Regions from separate parts of the Pseudomonas sp. GW821-FHT09D08 genome, predicted to be linked through region 1. Evidence: riboswitches for the same ligand, from Rfam matches in the RefSeq annotation. Region 1 holds a riboswitch; each other region holds the start of a gene.

Region 1 (5,592 bases):
AAATTGCCCCCCCACGCAGAGAATCAGCAACCACAACCATACGCCGCGCTGCACCAGCTGCCAGCCGCGATCGATGGAATCGGCATCCGCCGCCGGGCCTTCGCCCAGGGGCGGACGCTGGTGCACCTCGCCGTGGTAAATCGCGGCGCCACCCAGCTCAACGCCCAACGCGCCAGCGCCGGATGCCATCACCGGCCCGGCATTGGGGCTGTCCCAGGTCGGCCCCTGGGTGCGCCAGCATTTGAGGGCCAGGCGGGTTTTGCCCAGCACGGCGTAGGTCAAGGCCACCAGGCGTGCAGGTACATAGTTGAGTACATCGTCGATTTTGGCCGCGGCCCAACCGAAACGCTCGAAGCGTTCGTTGCGATAGCCCCACATGGCGTCGAGCGTATTGCTCAGGCGGTAGAGCACCACGCCAGGCACGCCGGCAACGACAAACCAGAACAGCGCGGCAAACACCGCATCGCTGCCGTTTTCCAGCACCGATTCGGTGGCGGCACGGGCGACTTCGGTGCGGTCCAGTTCACTGGTCTGGCGGCTGACCAGGTAGCTCACCCGTGTGCGAGCCGCGTCGAGGTCATCGCTGCGCAGGGCCTGGGCCACCGGGATCACATGCTCGCCGAGGCTGCGCATGCCGAGGGCGCAGTACAACGCGAGGATCTCCAGGACCCAGCCGATATACGGCGCCCACGACAACGCGGTGGCCAGCAGGGTCAACGGCACCACGGCGATAACCCACGCGGTCACGCCATGGCTGCGCCAGCCCCGGCCACCGCTGTTGAAACGCTGCTCGATGCGCCCGGCAAAATTGCCGAACGCCACCAGCGGATGCCAGCGCCTGGGCTCGCCCAGCAGCGCATCCAACGCCACCGCAGCGACACACAGCAAGGCCACACTCATTGACTCACTCCCCACGCATTTTCATACACCATGTCACTCAACGGCCGAGGCTCGGTCCAGCCTTCGAGCTGCAACATCGGTGCCGGGTAAAACTCCGTCACCGGCCCCAGGCACAACACCGCTAGGGGTTTCGCACCGGGCGGCAGGCCCAGCAGGTCGGCCAGGGCCTGGGGGTCGAACAGCGAGACCCAGCCCATGCCCAGCCCCTCGACCCGCGCCGCCAGCCACAGGTTCTGGATCGCACAGGACAGCGACGCCAGGTCCATCTCCGGCAAGGTGCGCCGCCCGAAGATGTGGCGCTCGCGATCATCCATCAACGCCGCCACCAGCACTTCGGCGCAGTCGTGGATGCCTTCGACCTTGAGCTTCATGAACGCATCGGAGCGCTCGCCTAACGCCTCGGCGGTGCGCACGCGTTCTTCTTCCACCAACTGTTGAATCCGGCTGCGCAATGCGCGGTCGCTGATGCGGATAAACCGCCAAGGCTGCATCAGGCCGACACTGGGGGCCTGGTGCGCGGCCTGGAGCAGGCGATGCAGCAATTCGGGCGCGACACTGCCGCCGCTGAAGTGGCGCATGTCGCGGCGTTCGGCGATGGCGCGGTAGACGGCGTCGCGGTCGGCCTGGGGGAAAGCGTTGTCGGTCATGGCCCTATCGGGGGCAAGCCCCCTCCCACAGTGGATGGGGTTTCAGCTCGGTCCGGGGCAAACAACGCGGCTACCGCCGTCGGATTCGACGGAAAATAGAAGTGCACGTAAGAGGCCGTCATCCGCCCCTGCCGGAACACCGCTTCGGCACCGCGCCCACCGTTCGGGCTCAGGCCACGGGCAATCGGCTGGCTCTCGGTGCTGGTCAGGGAATGGTGATACGTGTGCCCGCGCAGCACGCCTTCCGGCAGCTCGACACTTTGCAGGGCCAGGGCCGCGAGTTTCTTTTGCATCACCGCATCGCCTTGCAGCAGGCCGACCAGCTCGGCGCGGGTGCCGTCGACATCGGTAAGCGAATCCAACAGGTAGAGCATGCCGCCACACTCGGCGAGCAAGGGTTTGCCGGCGGCATGGTGGTTACGAATGGCGTCAAGCATCGGCGTGTTTTGCGACAGCGCCTGGTGGTGCAATTCCGGGTAACCGCCGGGTAAATACAGGCTGTCGGCCTCGGGCAGTTGGCGATCATGGATCGGCGAGAAGAAGTGCAACTCGGCCCCCATCGCCCGCAGCAGGTCGAGGCTGGCGCCATAGGTGAAGGCGAAGGCTTCGTCACGGGCCACCGCAATGCGCACACCGGCCAGCAACGGCTCGGCCTCGATCACTTCCGGCGCGGCGAAGGTCACCGGCGGCGGCAATGCGACTTCGCAGCTGCTGCCCAGGGCCTGGGCGGCGGCGTCCAGGCGCACGTCGAGGTCATTCAGCTCGCTGGCCTGCACCAGGCCCAAATGGCGGCTGGGCAGTTCGATCCCGGTTTCGCGGGACAGGGCGCCATACCAACGCAAGCCTTCGGTGAGGCTGCCTTCCAGCAACTGCGCATGGCGCAGGGTGCCGACGCGGTTGGCCAGTACCCCGGCAAACGGCAGGTCCGGCTGATAACGCGCCAGGCCCAGGGCCAGGGCGCCAAAGGTCTGGGCCATGGCGGTGCCGTCGATCACACCGAGCACCGGCACGCCGAAATGCCGCGCCAAGTCGGCGCTGGACGGTGTGCCATCGAACAGGCCCATCACGCCTTCGATCAGGATGAGGTCGGCCTCACCCGCCGCTTCCCACAGCAGCCGACGACTTTCCTGCTCGCCCACCATCCACATGTCCAATTGATACACCGGCGCACCGCTGGCGCGCTCGTGGATCATCGGGTCCAGGAAATCCGGGCCGCATTTGAACACGCGTACCCTGCGCCCCAGGTTGCGGTGCAAACGGGCCAGCGCGGCGGTGACGGTGGTTTTGCCCTGGCCGGACGCCGGTGCGGCGATCAGGACGGCCGGGCAGTGACGGGGCTGATTCAAAGTTCGACGCCCTTCTGTGCCTTGATACCGGCCTGGAACGCGTGCTTGAGCATGCCCATTTCAGTGACGGTGTCGCCCATTTCGATCAATTCAGGCTTGGCGCCACGGCCGGTGACGACCACGTGCTGCATCGGCGGACGCGCTTGCAGGTCGCTGAGGACCTGGTCCAAGTCGAGGTAACCATGCTTGAGGGCGATGTTCAGCTCATCCAGCACCACCAGGCCGATGGTGGGGTCTTGCAGCAGTTCACGGGACACGGCCCAGGCGGCTTCGGCGGCAGCGATATCGCGCTGGCGGTCCTGGGTCTCCCAGGTGAAGCCTTCGCCCATCACGTGGAAACGCACTTGCTCGGGGAAGCGGCGGAAGAACAACTCCTCACCGGTGCTGTTGCGCCCCTTGATGAACTGCACCACACCGCACTGCATGCCGTGGCCCATGGCGCGCGCGAGCATACCGAATGCCGAGCTGCTCTTGCCTTTGCCGTTGCCGGTCAGCACCAGCAGCAAGCCACACTCATTGGGGGAATTGGCGATGCGCTCGTCGATCACGGCTTTTTTGCGCAGCATGCGCGCCAGGTGGCGTTCGTCGCGGTCGGGGGTATCGGTCATGGCAGCTCTCCATTGGGGCTGGACAAAAACGGCAGGCAGGAAAAAACAGACAGCCAAGCATCGCCCACCGTGATGCTGTTGGATGATCCAGGCCGGTCTCCGGGCTCATGAGTGGTGCGCTGGCTCATCGACAGAGCGAACACGCCGACGGCGCGCCTTCCCATATCGCGGGCGATACAGTGGCAAAAGGCACCGTCTTGACTCATTTACCGTTGCGGGGGCAGCGCCGGAATCGCGGCAGCACTGTGTACAAGTGCGCTCGCTCACCGGCTTCCCTGTTTCACTCGGTCGACCCATGGGTCACAGAGCACCTGGAACAAGCCGCGAAGGTTAGTGGGTTGGGGGTGGAGCGTCAATTAAAGCTGGCCTTGCACTTGAACCATCGCACCAGCGCCCTCCTCTACCCTTACAGGTATCAAGGAGAACACCATGCATAAAACCAGACTCGCCCTGCTCATCATGCTCGCCGGCACCCTCGCCGCCTGCGGTGAAAGCTCCACCCTGCAGGTGTCCGACGGCACCGGGCCGTCGCCGCAGCTACCGGAGCCGAACAAAACCCTGATTCCCACGGTGAACATTGCCCCGGCTATCGGCTGGCCGGAGGGCGTGAAGCCAACGGCAGCGGCCGGCACCCAAGTGGCGGCGTTCGCCGAAGGCCTGGATCACCCGCGCTGGCTGTATGTATTGCCCAATGGCGATGTGCTGGTGGCAGAAACCAATGCGCCGCCCAAGCCGGATGATTCCAAGGGCATTCGCGGCTGGGTCATGGAGAAGGTCATGGGCCGCGCCGGTGCCGGTGTACCGAGCCCCAATCGCATTACCCTGCTGCGCGACGCCGATCACGATGGTGTTGCCGAGACCCGTACGGTGTTCCTGGAAAACCTCAACTCGCCCTTCGGTATGACACTGGTCGGCAATGACCTGTACGTCGCCGATTCGGACAAGCTGCTGCGCTTCCCCTATCAAGCGGGCGAAACCGCGATCAAGGCAGTTGGCACCAAGGTGGTCGACCTGCCGGGCGGCCCCCTGAATCATCACTGGACCAAGAACGTGATCGCCAGCAAGGACGGCAGCAAGCTGTACGTGAGCGTCGGCTCCAACAGCAACGTCGGTGAGAACGGTCTTGAGGCGGAACAGGGCCGGGCGGCTATCTGGGAAGTGGATCGCGCCAGCGGCCAGCAGCGCATTTTCGCTTCCGGCCTGCGCAACCCTAACGGCATGGCCTGGGAACCCCAGAGCGGCAAGCTATGGACGGCGGTAAACGAGCGCGACGAGATCGGCAGCGACCTGGTGCCGGACTACATCACCTCGGTCAAGGATGGCGGGTTCTATGGCTGGCCCTTCAGCTATTACGGCCAGCATGTGGATGTACGCGTCACGCCGCAGAACCTGGACCTGGTGGCCAAGGCAATCGTGCCGGACTATGCGGTAGGGCCGCACACCGCGTCTTTGGGCCTGACGTTCGCCGAGGGCAGCAAACTGCCGGCGCCGTTCAGCAACGGCGCGTTCATCGGCCAGCATGGCTCGTGGAATCGCAAGCCCCACAGTGGCTACAAGGTGATCTTCGTACCGTTCGAGGCAGGCCAGCCTAAAGGGCAGCCGGTGGACGTGCTGACCGGGTTTCTCGATAAAGATGAGAACGCCATGGGCCGGCCGGTGGGCGTGGTGATCGATCAGCAAGGGGATTTGCTGGTGGCGGATGATGTGGGGAATAAGGTGTGGCGGGTGTCGGCCGCTAAATAAACGCCCCCAGAAGCATCACAAAACCAATGTGGGAGGGGGCTTGCTCCCGATAGCAGTGGGTCAGGCACAGATACTGTGACTGATGCTTCGCTATCGGGGGCAAGCCCCCTCCCACATTTGGTTCAGGGATTACGTGCCAGGTTTGCTGGCAACACACGCTTGGCGCTCAGATAGGCATTCTGCCAATACGCCTTGGACAAGGTGTCCAGCTTGACCGTACCGCCGGTCTGCGGCGCGTGCACAAAGCGGCCTTCGCCCACATAGATGCCGGCGTGGCTGACCTGGGAACCGCCACCGGTGGCAAAGAACAGCAGGTCGCCGGTCTGCAGGTTCTGCTCGCTGACATCC
Region 2 (5,592 bases), on a different contig from region 1:
CGGCCCATATGCGCAGGCCTCTGTAGATCCTAATGTGGGGATGTCCTGTTCAGTTAGACCGCAACCGCAGTATCTGCGCCCCATCGAACGGGTCCGTCAGGTAATGCGCCTGCACCCCGAATGTCTCCTGTAGTCGCTGTGGCGTCAGCACCTCCAGCGGCTTGCCCAGCGCGACCAGGCGCCCACGGTCCAGCACGGCCAGGCGATCGCAGGTCAGCGCCTGGTTCAGGTCATGCAGGGCGATGAGGGTGGTCACCGGCAAGCCTTGCACGCCTTTCAAAATCGCCAGTTGATGCTGGATATCCAGGTGGTTGGTCGGCTCATCCAGCAACAGGATCTGCGGCCGTTGCGCCAGGGCACGGGCGATGTGCACGCGTTGGCGCTCGCCGCCGGAGAGGCTGCGCCAGGCGCGGTGGCTCAGGTGGGTGGCGTCCACATCATGCAGGGCCTGGCGCACGATGGCGTCGTCGCCGCCGGACCACGGGCTCAGCGCCGACAGCCACGGTGTACGGCCCAGCGCCACGGCGTCGAACACGCGGATGGCGTCGTCGGTGTCGGCCTGTTGCTCTACCACCGCCAGCTGTTGGGCGATGGCGCGGCGGGACAGGTCGCCCAGGCGCTGGCCGCCCAGGCGCACGTCGCCGCTGGCCGGTGTGCGCAGGCCGGCAAGCAGTTTGAGCAGGGTGGATTTGCCGGAGCCGTTGGGCCCGACAATCCCCAGGGTTTCCCCCAGTTGCACCTCCAGGTGGATATCGCGCAGCAATTCCGCCTCACGCACCTTGAAGCCCAGGCCGGTGCAACTCAGTACGCTCATCGCGCATTCCTCCGGCCAATCAGGATCAGCGCAAACACCGGCGCGCCCACCAGCGCCGTCACCACGCCGACCGGGATCACCTGGCCTTTGATCAAGGTGCGCGACAACACATCGGCCGCAATCAAAAATAACGCGCCGCCCAGCGCACTGGCGGGCAGCAGGCGCGAATGCCCGGTGCCGAGCAGCAGGCGCACCGCGTGGGGGATCACCAGGCCGACAAAGCCGATGGAGCCGACAATCGACACCATCACCGCCGTCACCAGCGCCGCGCACCCCACCAGCACAACCTGCACACGGCGCACCGGGATGCCCAGGGACGCGGCCGAATCCGTGCCGAAGGTGAACGCATCCAACGCGCGACGATGCCACAGGCACACCGCCAGGCCGGTGACCGCCACCGGCACCGCCAGCCACACCGACGGCCAGCGCACGCCGCTGAGGTTGCCCAGCAGCCAGAACATGATGCCGCGCGCCTGTTCGGAACTGGCGGACTTGGTGATCAGGAACGCGGTAAGTGCATTGAACAGCTGCGACCCGGCGATGCCCGCGAGGATGATCTGCCCGGTGCCGCTGGACGAACCGCTGGCCCGCGCCAGCAGGATCACCAGGGCAAACGCCGCCATCGCGCCGACAAAGGCGCCGGCCGACAATGAAATCAGCCCGCCGCCCACGCCCATCAACGCCACCAGCACCGCGCCGGTCGAAGCCCCGGCGCTGATGCCCAGCAGGTACGGATCGGCCAACGGGTTGCGCAGCAACGACTGCAAAATCACCCCGCAGGTGGCCAGCCCCGCACCGCAGGCGGCGGCCACCAGGGCACGGGTGAGGCGGTAGTTCCACACCACGCCTTCATCGATGGGGTCCAGCACGTAACCGGCCGCCCACAGTTTGTTGGCGAGCACCTGCAGCACCACCTGGGGCGAGATGGCGGTTTCGCCGATGGCCACGCCGGCGAGCACGGCGATCAGCAATAGCGCCAGGGCGAGTAAGGTCCGGATCATTGCGGCAGGTCGTAGCCGTCGATGGCCGTGGCCAGGTGTTCAAGGCCGTCGAACATGCGGATGCTGGCCTGCAGCGCCAGGGCGTCGAGGATGATGATGCGGTTGTTTTTCACCGCGTCCATGTTGCGCGTGACCGGGTCGCTGCGCAGGAAGGCGAGTTTCTTTTCATGGTCGTCGGCGGGGTAGCGGCGGCGGTCCATGCGGGCGATCACCAGGAAGGTCGGGTTGGCCTTGGCGAGGGTTTCCCAGCCGACGGCGGGCCATTCTTCATCGGATTGCACCACGTTGTGCAAACCGAGGGTTTCGAGCATGAACTCCGGAATGCCCTTGTGGCCGGCCACGTAGGGGTCGCTGGCCAGTTCGGCGCTGGAGAACCACACCAGCGCGCTGGCCTGCTTGAGGCCTTTGCTCTGCACGGTGGCCACGGATTGGGCCAGGCGCGCCTGGAGCTCATCGTTCAACTGTTGGCCGCGATCCTGTACATCGAAAATCTGCGCCAGCTGGCGGATGCTCTTGTAGATCGTCTCGATACGGAACGGCTCCAGCCGCGTGCCGTCGGCGCCCACCAGGTTGTCCTTGCCTTCGCAGTCGGAGGGCAGCAGGTAGGTGGGGATCTTCAGGTCGTGAAACTGCTCGCGGGTGCCGACCACGCCTTGCGGGCCTACCACCCATTCCAGCTCGGCGGCCACCAGTTGCGGGCGCTTGGCGATCACCGCTTCAAAGCTGGGCTCGTTGTTGGCCAGGCGCTCGATGCCGTCGTTCTGCGCCTTGAACTGCGGCAACACGCTGTTGAACCACAGCGAGGTGCCCACCACGCGGTCAGCCACGCCGAGGGCATAGAGCATTTCGGTGGCGGCCTGGCCGATGGTCACGCTGCGCGCGGGCGCCTGCGGGAAGGTGAGGGTGCTGCCGCAGTTTTCCAGGGTAAGCGGGTACTGAGTTGGCGCGGCGTGGGCCAGGGCGCAGAAACCCAGGCCGCTGATCAGGGCGGTAACGCGTGGCAGCATGAGGCGATCTCCGTGTGGACCGTACGTGGAAACAGGGCAGGTACGGTTCGGAAATACGCCCTCGACCGCTGCCGAACGGGCAGGCAAGGATGCCCTTCCCGGACACCCCGCCGGTTAGTGATTACTGGGCCGGCAGGTCTCCTGACTGATGCGTCGTCGCCACGCTCCGGCCTTCCCGGACGCGGTCCAGTGGCAGTGGGGAGCAGGCTCGGCACCTACAGTTGCGGGGGCAGTTCCGATTGACGCGGTGTACCGCGCTTCGGATTCCCTATTAGTCCCGTTCGGGAACCGGCGCGGTATGGTAGTTGATTAGGGCCAGGCGATACAGCCCGAAGGGGGCCCGGTCAGAGACGAATATCCTCGGGGCCGCGGATCAGCGCTTCAATTCGCGTGCCCGTGGCGCGCTCTTCGTTGCTGAAGCCGTCGTAGTCCGCCAGGTTGGCGAAGCGGATGCCGGTCAATTGTTCGATCTGGATCACGCTGCGCTGGTAGGTCCTGACCTGGCCGAACATCAGGTCGAGCTGACCCAGCTCGCGGCTTTGGTCGATCATATAGGCGCTGGCGGAGGGCTTGCCGTCATCGCTGAGGTAGGCCACCACTTTCCAGAACGCCTTGGGGATTCTGATGCCACGGTAAAGGCGGTCGTCGTCGGCGAACACCGGGCCGCTGAACACCGTTGCCCGGGCTTTCCAACGCTGCGTGTTATTGAGGATGTAGTCCTCCAGTTCCAGCCAGGTCTTCTGGTTGAACCCGCTCATCTGCGGCGAGCAGTTGGTGAAGTGGAAGGTGTCGAGGTTGGCGGTGTTTGCCGCGTCGCCCCAGTTGGGATCCTGGCGCCGTACCAGGTGGCCGCGATCCAGGCCATTGCTGGCATAGAGCTCTTCGCCCACCTGGGCGCTGATCGGCAGGCGCCCATCGTAGGCCCAGGTGTCGTTGCTGCGGACTATCTCCACATGCTGCCCGCCATCGATATTGACGCCCACGTAGAGCGCCAGTCGTCGGGAACGGGACATCGTCACCGAGAAATGCGTGTAGTCCAGGCGCAGCGGTTGGACGTCGTCCGCCAATGCCTCAGCGGCGGTGGGCCAGGGCACTGCGAAGCTGCTGAGAAAATCCTCGGCGTAGCCGCGTCGGTCCTGTAGGTCCTTGGCCGCGGTGACACGGGGCGTCGTCGCCCGGGCTTCCATCAGGGTGGGATTGGTCGCGATCAACGGGCGCAGATCGGCGAGTCGTGGGCGGTGCGCAAGATCGATTTTGGCTTTGCGGGCTGGCATGGGTAAGTCCTCCTTGGATAAACACGACTGCAACATAGATTGATGACAATTGATGACACGGGTTAACCCTGGGGGGCTATCCTCAAACGGTTACCGGAGCTACACCATATGCCAACAGGGAGCCAGCCAATGTGTGATCGCCACCACCGTAACCCGATTTTCTGCCTGATCCCGCCGTATATGCTCGACCAGATCGCGCGTCACGGTGATAAGGCCCAGCGCGACATCGCGCTGCGCACCCGCGCCAAGGACAGCACGTTCCGTTCGCTGCGCATGGTCGCAGTGCCCGCCAAAGGGCCGGCCCACATGGCCCTGGTCATGGGCGCCGGCAAACGGCGCTCGATCTACAGCGCCGAAGGCACCGACAGCCTGCCGGGCAAGCTGGTCCGCGGTGAAGGCCAGCCCGCCAGTGGCGACGCCGCCGTGGACGAAGCCTATGACGGCTTGGGTGCCACGTTCGATTTTTTCGAAGAGGTGTTCGACCGCAACTCCATCGACGATGCCGGCATGGCGCTGGATGCCACCGTGCACTTTGGCCAGAACTATAACAATGCGTTCTGGAACTCGACCCAGATGGTGTTTGGCGACGGCGATGGGCAGTTGTTCAACCGCTTCACGGTGGCCCTCGATGTGATTGGCCATGAATTGGCCCACGGCGTCACCGAGGACGAGGCCAAGCTGATGTATTTCAATCAGTCCGGCGCGCTGAACGAGTCGCTCTCGGACGTGTTCGGCTCACTGATCAAGCAGTATGCGTTGAAGCAAACCGCCGAAGACGCCGATTGGCTGATCGGCAAAGGGTTGTTCACCAAGAAGATCAAAGGCGTGGCCCTGCGTTCGATGAAGGCCCCCGGCACCGCGTTCGATGACAAGCTGCTGGGCAAGGACCCTCAGCCAGGGCATATGGATGATTTTGTCCAGACCTACGAGGACAATGGCGGGGTGCATATCAATTCCGGGATTCCCAACCATGCGTTCTATCAGGTGGCGACCCGGATTGGCGGGTTTGCCTGGGAGCGCGCAGGACGTATCTGGTATGACGCGCTGCGCGATGCGCGGTTGCGGCCGAACTCGGGGTTTTTACGTTTTGCGCGTATAACCTACGATATCGCCGGTCGTCTCTACGGCGCGAACAAGGATGAGCACAAGGCGGTCAAGGAGGGTTGGAAAGCGGTTGGCATTAACGTCTGACGTGAGGAACAGCCATGCAAATTTCGATCAAGGAAAACGGCGGGCCGGCGTTTTTTCCGGGTTTGACCCAGCCTCGTACGGTGGAGTTGAACACGTTGCCCGAGCCGGACCAGCAGGAGTTGCGGCAACTGATCGAGGCTTCAAACTTCTTTCAGTTGCCGCAGAGCACCACGCCAGAGCCCGGAAATCCGGGCCAGGTGCACTACACCCTGACCGTGAAGGAAGGCCAGCAGGAACATACGGTGTGCGTGCTCGCGCCGGTGAAGTCGCAGGCGCTGGATGGGCTGGTGCAGTGTGTGCGCCGG
Region 3 (5,592 bases), on a different contig from region 1:
ATCGCCTCGTAGTCGTCCAGGCCCAGGCTTTGATGACAGGGGCGCAGGTCGAGGCTGTCGAGGTCGTTGGTGACGCCGCCGAGCAGGTCATGGATCAGCGCAGTGCCGCTCTCAGGCAGTTGATCCGGCACCGGATAGCCTTCGGCCTGCAGGGCACGCAGGATATTCAGCGCGGCAGCCGGGGTGTCCAGGCCCACGCCATTGCCGATACGGCCGTCGCGGGTCGGGTAGTTGGCAAGGATCAGGGCGATGCGTTTATCCCCATTCGGCACCCGTGCCAGCTCGACCCAACGGCGCGCCAGTTCGGCGACGAAATCCATGCGTTCGGGCGCTGCGCGGTAGCACACCACGTCCGACTGGCTGCGCTCGCTGCGCCAGGCCAGATCCTTGAAGCTGATCGGCCGGCTGATAATCCGTCCGTCCAGCTCCGGTAAGGCAATGTGCATCGCCAGGTCGCGCGGGCCCAGGCCTTGCTCGCTGGCCTGCCAGCCCGGCTGGTTATCCTGGGCGCAGATCGCCTGGATCACCGGGATATTGCGGCGAAACGGCCGCAGATGCGGGGCTTCGGGGCTGGATTGGGCAAAACCGGTGGTGTTCAAGATCACCGCCGCGCCGACCTCATCCAGCAGGTCCTCGACCACCGTCAGGCAGCCGGGCTCTTTCAAACTGGCCACCGCCATCGGCAACGGGTTAAGGCCCGCCGCCTGCAAGCGCTGGCAGAACACATCGATAAAACCGGTATTGGCCGCCTGCAAGTGGGAGCGGTAGAAGAGCACCGCCGCCACGGGCCACTCCGCGTGCCAATCGGTCTGCCAGTCATTGAGGCGAGGGTTGGCTTTGTGCGGGTGATAGATCGCGGTGCGCGGCAAGGTCTGCGGCTCGGCCCACGGGTAATCGCGGTCCAGGTAGCCGCTGGCCAGGCAGTGGAAAAAATCCAGCGCGTTAGCGAGCCCGCCCTGGCGCAGGAAGTGCCACAGGCGGTCGCGCTGTTCGGCACTCACCGTGCTCAGGCCGCTGAGTTCCGGGTCCGGGCGGTCATCCCCCGGCACCAGGATCAGCGTAACGCCGCGCTCGCCCAGCTCCACCAGGCGCTCGATGCCGTAGCGCCAATAACCGATGCCGCCGTGCAGGGAAATCAGGATGACCTTGGCGTGGCGCAGCACCTCATCGACATACAAATCGACCGAGGCGTGGTTCTGCACCTGCATAGGGTTGGCCAGGCGCAGGCTGGGGTAATCCTCGGGCAACTGCTGGGCCGCTTCGGCCAGCAGCGCCAGGCTGGAATCGCCGCTGCACAGGATCACCAGTTCGGCGGGCGTTTGGCCAAGGTCGGCAATATTGTCGTCCGCGACGAAACCACCGGGCTGAGTCCTGAGCAGGTGCATGGGTTAAACGCTGAGGGCGGCGCGCAGTTGCGCTTCGAGGCCCGCCGCGTCCAGCTCCTGGCCGATCAGCACCAGCCGCGTGATGCGCGCTTCGTCGGCGCCCCAGGCACGGTCGAAGTGCTTGTCGAAACGCGTACCCACACCCTGGATCAGCAGGCGCATCGGCTTGTTCGGGATGGCGGCGAAGCCCTTGACCCGCAGGATGCCGTGCTGAACCACCAATTGGTTCAGGGCGTCGAGCAGCAGCGCTTCGTCGGCTTGGGGCAGGTCGATGGAGATGGAATCGAAGGCGTCGTGATCGTGATCTTCCTCACCTTCGTGGTGATGATCGTGGTGGCTATGGCGAGCGTCGATATGTTCTTCGGACCCCGCGCCCAGGCCGATCAATACGTCCAACGGCAGGCGACCGCTGCTGGCTTCGATGATCTTCACCGCCGGCGGCAGTTCTTCGGCGACTTCCAGGCGCACACGGGCCAGGTCTTCGGCGCTGATCAGGTCGGATTTATTGAGGATCACCAGGTCGGCGCTGGCCAACTGGTCGGCAAACAGCTCGTGCAGCGGCGATTCATGGTCCAGGTTCGGGTCGAGCTTGCGCTGGGCGTCGACCTGATCCGGGAACGCGGCAAAGGTGCCGGCGGCCACGGCCGGGCTGTCGACCACGGTGATGACCGCATCAACCGTGCAGGCGCTGCGGATTTCCGGCCACTGGAAGGCCTGTACCAAGGGTTTTGGCAGGGCCAGGCCCGAGGTTTCGATGAGGATATGGTCGAGGTCGCCGCGACGGGCAACCAGTTCGCGCATCACCGGGAAGAACTCTTCCTGCACGGTGCAGCACAGGCAGCCGTTGGCCAGCTCGTACACGCGGCCGTTGGCCTCTTCTTCGGTGCAACCGATGGAGCACTGCTTGAGGATCTCACCGTCGATGCCCAGTTCGCCGAATTCGTTGACGATCACCGCAATGCGACGGCCCTGGGCGTTGTCGAGCATATGGCGCAGCAAGGTGGTCTTGCCCGAGCCAAGGAAGCCGGTAACGATGGTGACGGGGAGTTTGGCCAGTGTTTTCATCGGATGCCCTTTGGGGCGGGCATACGGGACGATGGGCCCTGCGGCGCGCAGAAGCGGATTTCGTCACCGGATCACCCCGCCCGGTTGAATTGGAAAATCGGTGGCGAGGCAGGTCTCCTGGCTTGGGGCTTGCGGGTCTTGCGACCGGCGCCGACTGCGCCTTCCCGCCGCAGTGGCAGTGGCGTGGCAGTCAGATAAACCCTTCACAGTTGCGGGGGCAGCCGCGGCTTGGACCGCGTTCCCTTCTTAGCTTCGGCCTGGGCCGAAGAACCTCGAGGGTGCAAGGCTACAGGGGCTCGCCGCATTTGACTACCGTCCCCGGCCCATGCTCTCCTACACATCTTGTTTCGGGTGCCCTTCACAGGGTGAAACGGGAAACCGGTGAGTCATGGCGTCATGACGAGTCCGGTGCTGCCCCCGCAACGGTAAGCGAGTGAAGCGTCAGATCCACTGTGCCTGTACGGCATGGGAAGGCGACGTTTTATAGACCCAGTGTCCCTCGCAAGCCCGGAGACCGGCCCGAATAACATCGAATAACAAACCCGCGGTGGGCGGGCGCTGTTAAAACCCTGCGTGCCTGGCTCGCGGGGTTTGCATGCGCTCGTGTCACCCTGACACCTGAAAGGGACGCGCCATGTCGATCATCAGCAGCACCTCGCACACCGCCAGCAGCTCCGCCACCCTCAGCCAACGCCTGACCGCCGCCATCGGCGCGTCGATCCTTGGCGCGTGCCTGGTGTATTTCGCCGGTTTCTCCCATATCGAGGCGGTGCACAACGCTGCCCACGATACCCGCCACAGCGCCGCGTTCCCGTGCCACTGAGGCCTGCCGACATGATCAAGCGTATTGCGCAAACCGCAGGGTTCACCGGCTTGCTGGCCGCCCTGCTGCTGACCCTGCTGCAAAGCTTCTGGGTCGCTCCGCTGATTCTGCAGGCGGAAACCTTTGAAAAAGCCCCGGCCGCGACCGAAGTCGTGCATGAGCACGCCGCTGGCGCCGCTGCACACTCCCACGACGCCGAAGCCTGGGAGCCGGAAGACGGCTGGCAGCGCGTGCTGTCGACCACCGGCGGCAACCTGGTGGTGGCCGTCGGCTTCGCCCTGATGCTGGCCGGCCTCTACACCCTGCGCGCACCGACCCGCACGGCCCAAGGCTTGCTGTGGGGCCTGGCCGGTTACGCGACTTTTGTGCTGGCGCCCACCCTGGGCCTGCCGCCGGAGCTGCCGGGCACTGCCGCCGCCGACCTGGCGCAACGGCAAATCTGGTGGATCGGCACTGCTGCTTCCACGGCGGCCGGGATTGCGCTGATCGTGTTTGGTCGCAACTGGCTGCTGAAAGTCTTGGGCGCGGCGATCCTGGTGGTGCCGCATGTGATCGGTGCACCGCAGCCGGAAACCCATTCGATGCTGGCGCCGGAAGCCCTCGAAGCGCAGTTCAAGATCGCTTCGCAGTTGACCAACGTGGCGTTCTGGCTGGCCCTGGGCCTGATCAGTGCCTGGTTGTTCCGCCGTAACCGCGACGATCAATACTCGGCATGACCCTGGTGGTCGGCCTGGGTTGCCAGCGGGGTTGTGATGTAGACACCCTGCTGGGCCTGTTCGACAGCGCCCTGGCCGAGGGCGGGGTCGAGCGCCAGCGTGTCACCGCACTGGCCAGCATCGACCGTAAACAGAACGAGCCAGGGTTACTCGCCCTGGCCCGACTGCTCGACCTGCCCTTGCAGTGCTTCAGCGCCGGGCAACTGGCCGTTTACGAAGCCCGGCTGAGCCACAAATCGGCGGTCGCGTTTGCCCATACCGGCTGTTACGGCGTCGCCGAAAGTGCCGCCCTAGCCCTGGCCGAACAGCTCTGCGGCGGCCCTGCCCGCTTGATGATCACCCGCCAGAAAACCGCCCAGGCCACCTTTGCATTGGCCTGCGCCGGCTAAAATCCCGATAATCGCCATTCCCGATCATGAGCAATCTTCATGCTCGCCCGTTTTTCCACAGGAATTCTCCATGACCATCTACTTCATCGGCGCCGGCCCCGGCGATCCGGAATTGATCACCGTCAAAGGCCAACGCCTGATCCGCAGTTGCCCGGTGATCATCTATGCCGGCTCACTGGTGCCGGCGGCGGTGCTGGAAGGTCATCAGGCGCAACAAGTGGTCAACAGCGCTGAACTGCACCTGGAACAGATTATCGAACTGATCAAGACCGCCCACGCTAATGGCCAAGACGTGGCACGGGTGCACTCCGGCGATCCGAGCCTGTATGGCGCGATTGGCGAGCAGATCCGTTATTTGCGTGAGTTGGGCATCCCCTTTCAGATCATTCCCGGCGTCACGGCGGTGGCCGCCTGCGCAGCCTTGCTGGAGACCGAACTGACCCTGCCGGACATCGCCCAAAGCGTGATCCTGACCCGCTACGCCAATAAAACCCGCATGCCGGCCGGGGAAGACTTCGACAGCCTGGCCCGACATGGCACGACCATGGCGATTCACCTGGGGGTCAATCATTTGGAGAAGATCGTCGCCGAACTGCTGCCGCACTATGGCGCGGACTGCCCGATTGCCGTGGTGCACCGGGCGACATGGCCGGATCAGGATTGGGCGGTCGGCACGCTCAGCGATATTGCCGACAAAGTCGCCGCCAAGGGCTTTCGGCGTACGGCGTTGATTGTGGTGGGTCGAGTACTGGCGAGTGACAGTTTCAGTGAGTCGTCGTTGTATCGGGCCGGGCATGCGCACCTTTATCGGCCTTGATTATTTACTTCAAAAAATCAAAGCAATCCATTGATTTAAATAGCTAAATACAAAACAAAATGTGGGAGGGGGCTTGCCCCCGATGGCGGTGTGTCAGCCTGCTCATGAGTCGACTGAGGCACCGCTATCGGGAGCAAGCCCCCTCCCACACTTAATCCTACTTGTTAGATAGATGGCATAACTGCTTGAATTTTAACAATAAAAAACGGCGCTCACGGGCGCCGTTTTTTGTTCGCAGTGAACGCCTTACTCAGTAGTAGGCGTTTTCTTTCTGCGTGTGGTCTGTCACGTCACGGACGCCCTTGAGCTCCGGAATACGCTCCAGCAGGGTCCGCTCGATGCCTTCACGCAAGGTCACGTCCGCCTGGCCGCAACCCTGGCAGCCGCCGCCGAATTT

The links. A riboswitch is a leader RNA that binds a small molecule or an ion and turns the genes downstream of it on or off. The one in region 1 is predicted to bind cobalamin.
Positions count from the first base shown of each region.
Region 2: linked by a shared signal. The riboswitch ahead of AC07OP_RS30060 (ABC transporter substrate-binding protein) and the one ahead of cobO (cob(I)yrinic acid a,c-diamide adenosyltransferase) in region 1 are both predicted to bind cobalamin.
Region 3: linked by a shared signal. The riboswitch ahead of AC07OP_RS02205 (CbtB domain-containing protein) and the one ahead of cobO (cob(I)yrinic acid a,c-diamide adenosyltransferase) in region 1 are both predicted to bind cobalamin.

Region 1 is NZ_JBWKOX010000007.1:240,161-245,752, forward strand. Features, by position in the region: gene cbiB (adenosylcobinamide-phosphate synthase CbiB) at 1-900, opposite strand, end outside; gene bluB (5,6-dimethylbenzimidazole synthase) at 897-1,547, opposite strand; gene AC07OP_RS15420 (cobyrinic acid a,c-diamide synthase CobB) at 1,544-2,893, opposite strand; gene cobO (cob(I)yrinic acid a,c-diamide adenosyltransferase) at 2,890-3,501, opposite strand; cobalamin riboswitch at 3,575-3,831, opposite strand; gene AC07OP_RS15430 (PQQ-dependent sugar dehydrogenase) at 3,931-5,244, shown strand; gene AC07OP_RS15435 (C40 family peptidase) at 5,367-5,592, opposite strand, start outside.
Region 2 is NZ_JBWKOX010000032.1:10,302-15,893, reverse strand. Features, by position in the region: gene AC07OP_RS30070 (ABC transporter ATP-binding protein) at 50-814, opposite strand; gene AC07OP_RS30065 (FecCD family ABC transporter permease) at 811-1,815, opposite strand; gene AC07OP_RS30060 (ABC transporter substrate-binding protein) at 1,812-2,822, opposite strand; cobalamin riboswitch at 2,937-3,130, opposite strand; gene AC07OP_RS30055 (DNA/RNA non-specific endonuclease) at 3,167-4,096, opposite strand; gene AC07OP_RS30050 (M4 family metallopeptidase) at 4,226-5,287, shown strand; gene AC07OP_RS30045 (protealysin inhibitor emfourin) at 5,302-5,592, shown strand, end outside.
Region 3 is NZ_JBWKOX010000001.1:535,089-540,680, forward strand. Features, by position in the region: gene cobN (cobaltochelatase subunit CobN) at 1-1,385, opposite strand, end outside; gene cobW (cobalamin biosynthesis protein CobW) at 1,389-2,450, opposite strand; cobalamin riboswitch at 2,541-2,740, opposite strand; cobalamin riboswitch at 2,783-2,987, shown strand; gene AC07OP_RS02205 (CbtB domain-containing protein) at 3,085-3,273, shown strand; gene AC07OP_RS02210 (CbtA family protein) at 3,285-3,989, shown strand; gene AC07OP_RS02215 (cobalamin biosynthesis protein) at 3,986-4,378, shown strand; gene cobM (precorrin-4 C(11)-methyltransferase) at 4,449-5,195, shown strand; gene nfuA (Fe-S biogenesis protein NfuA) at 5,446-5,592, opposite strand, start outside.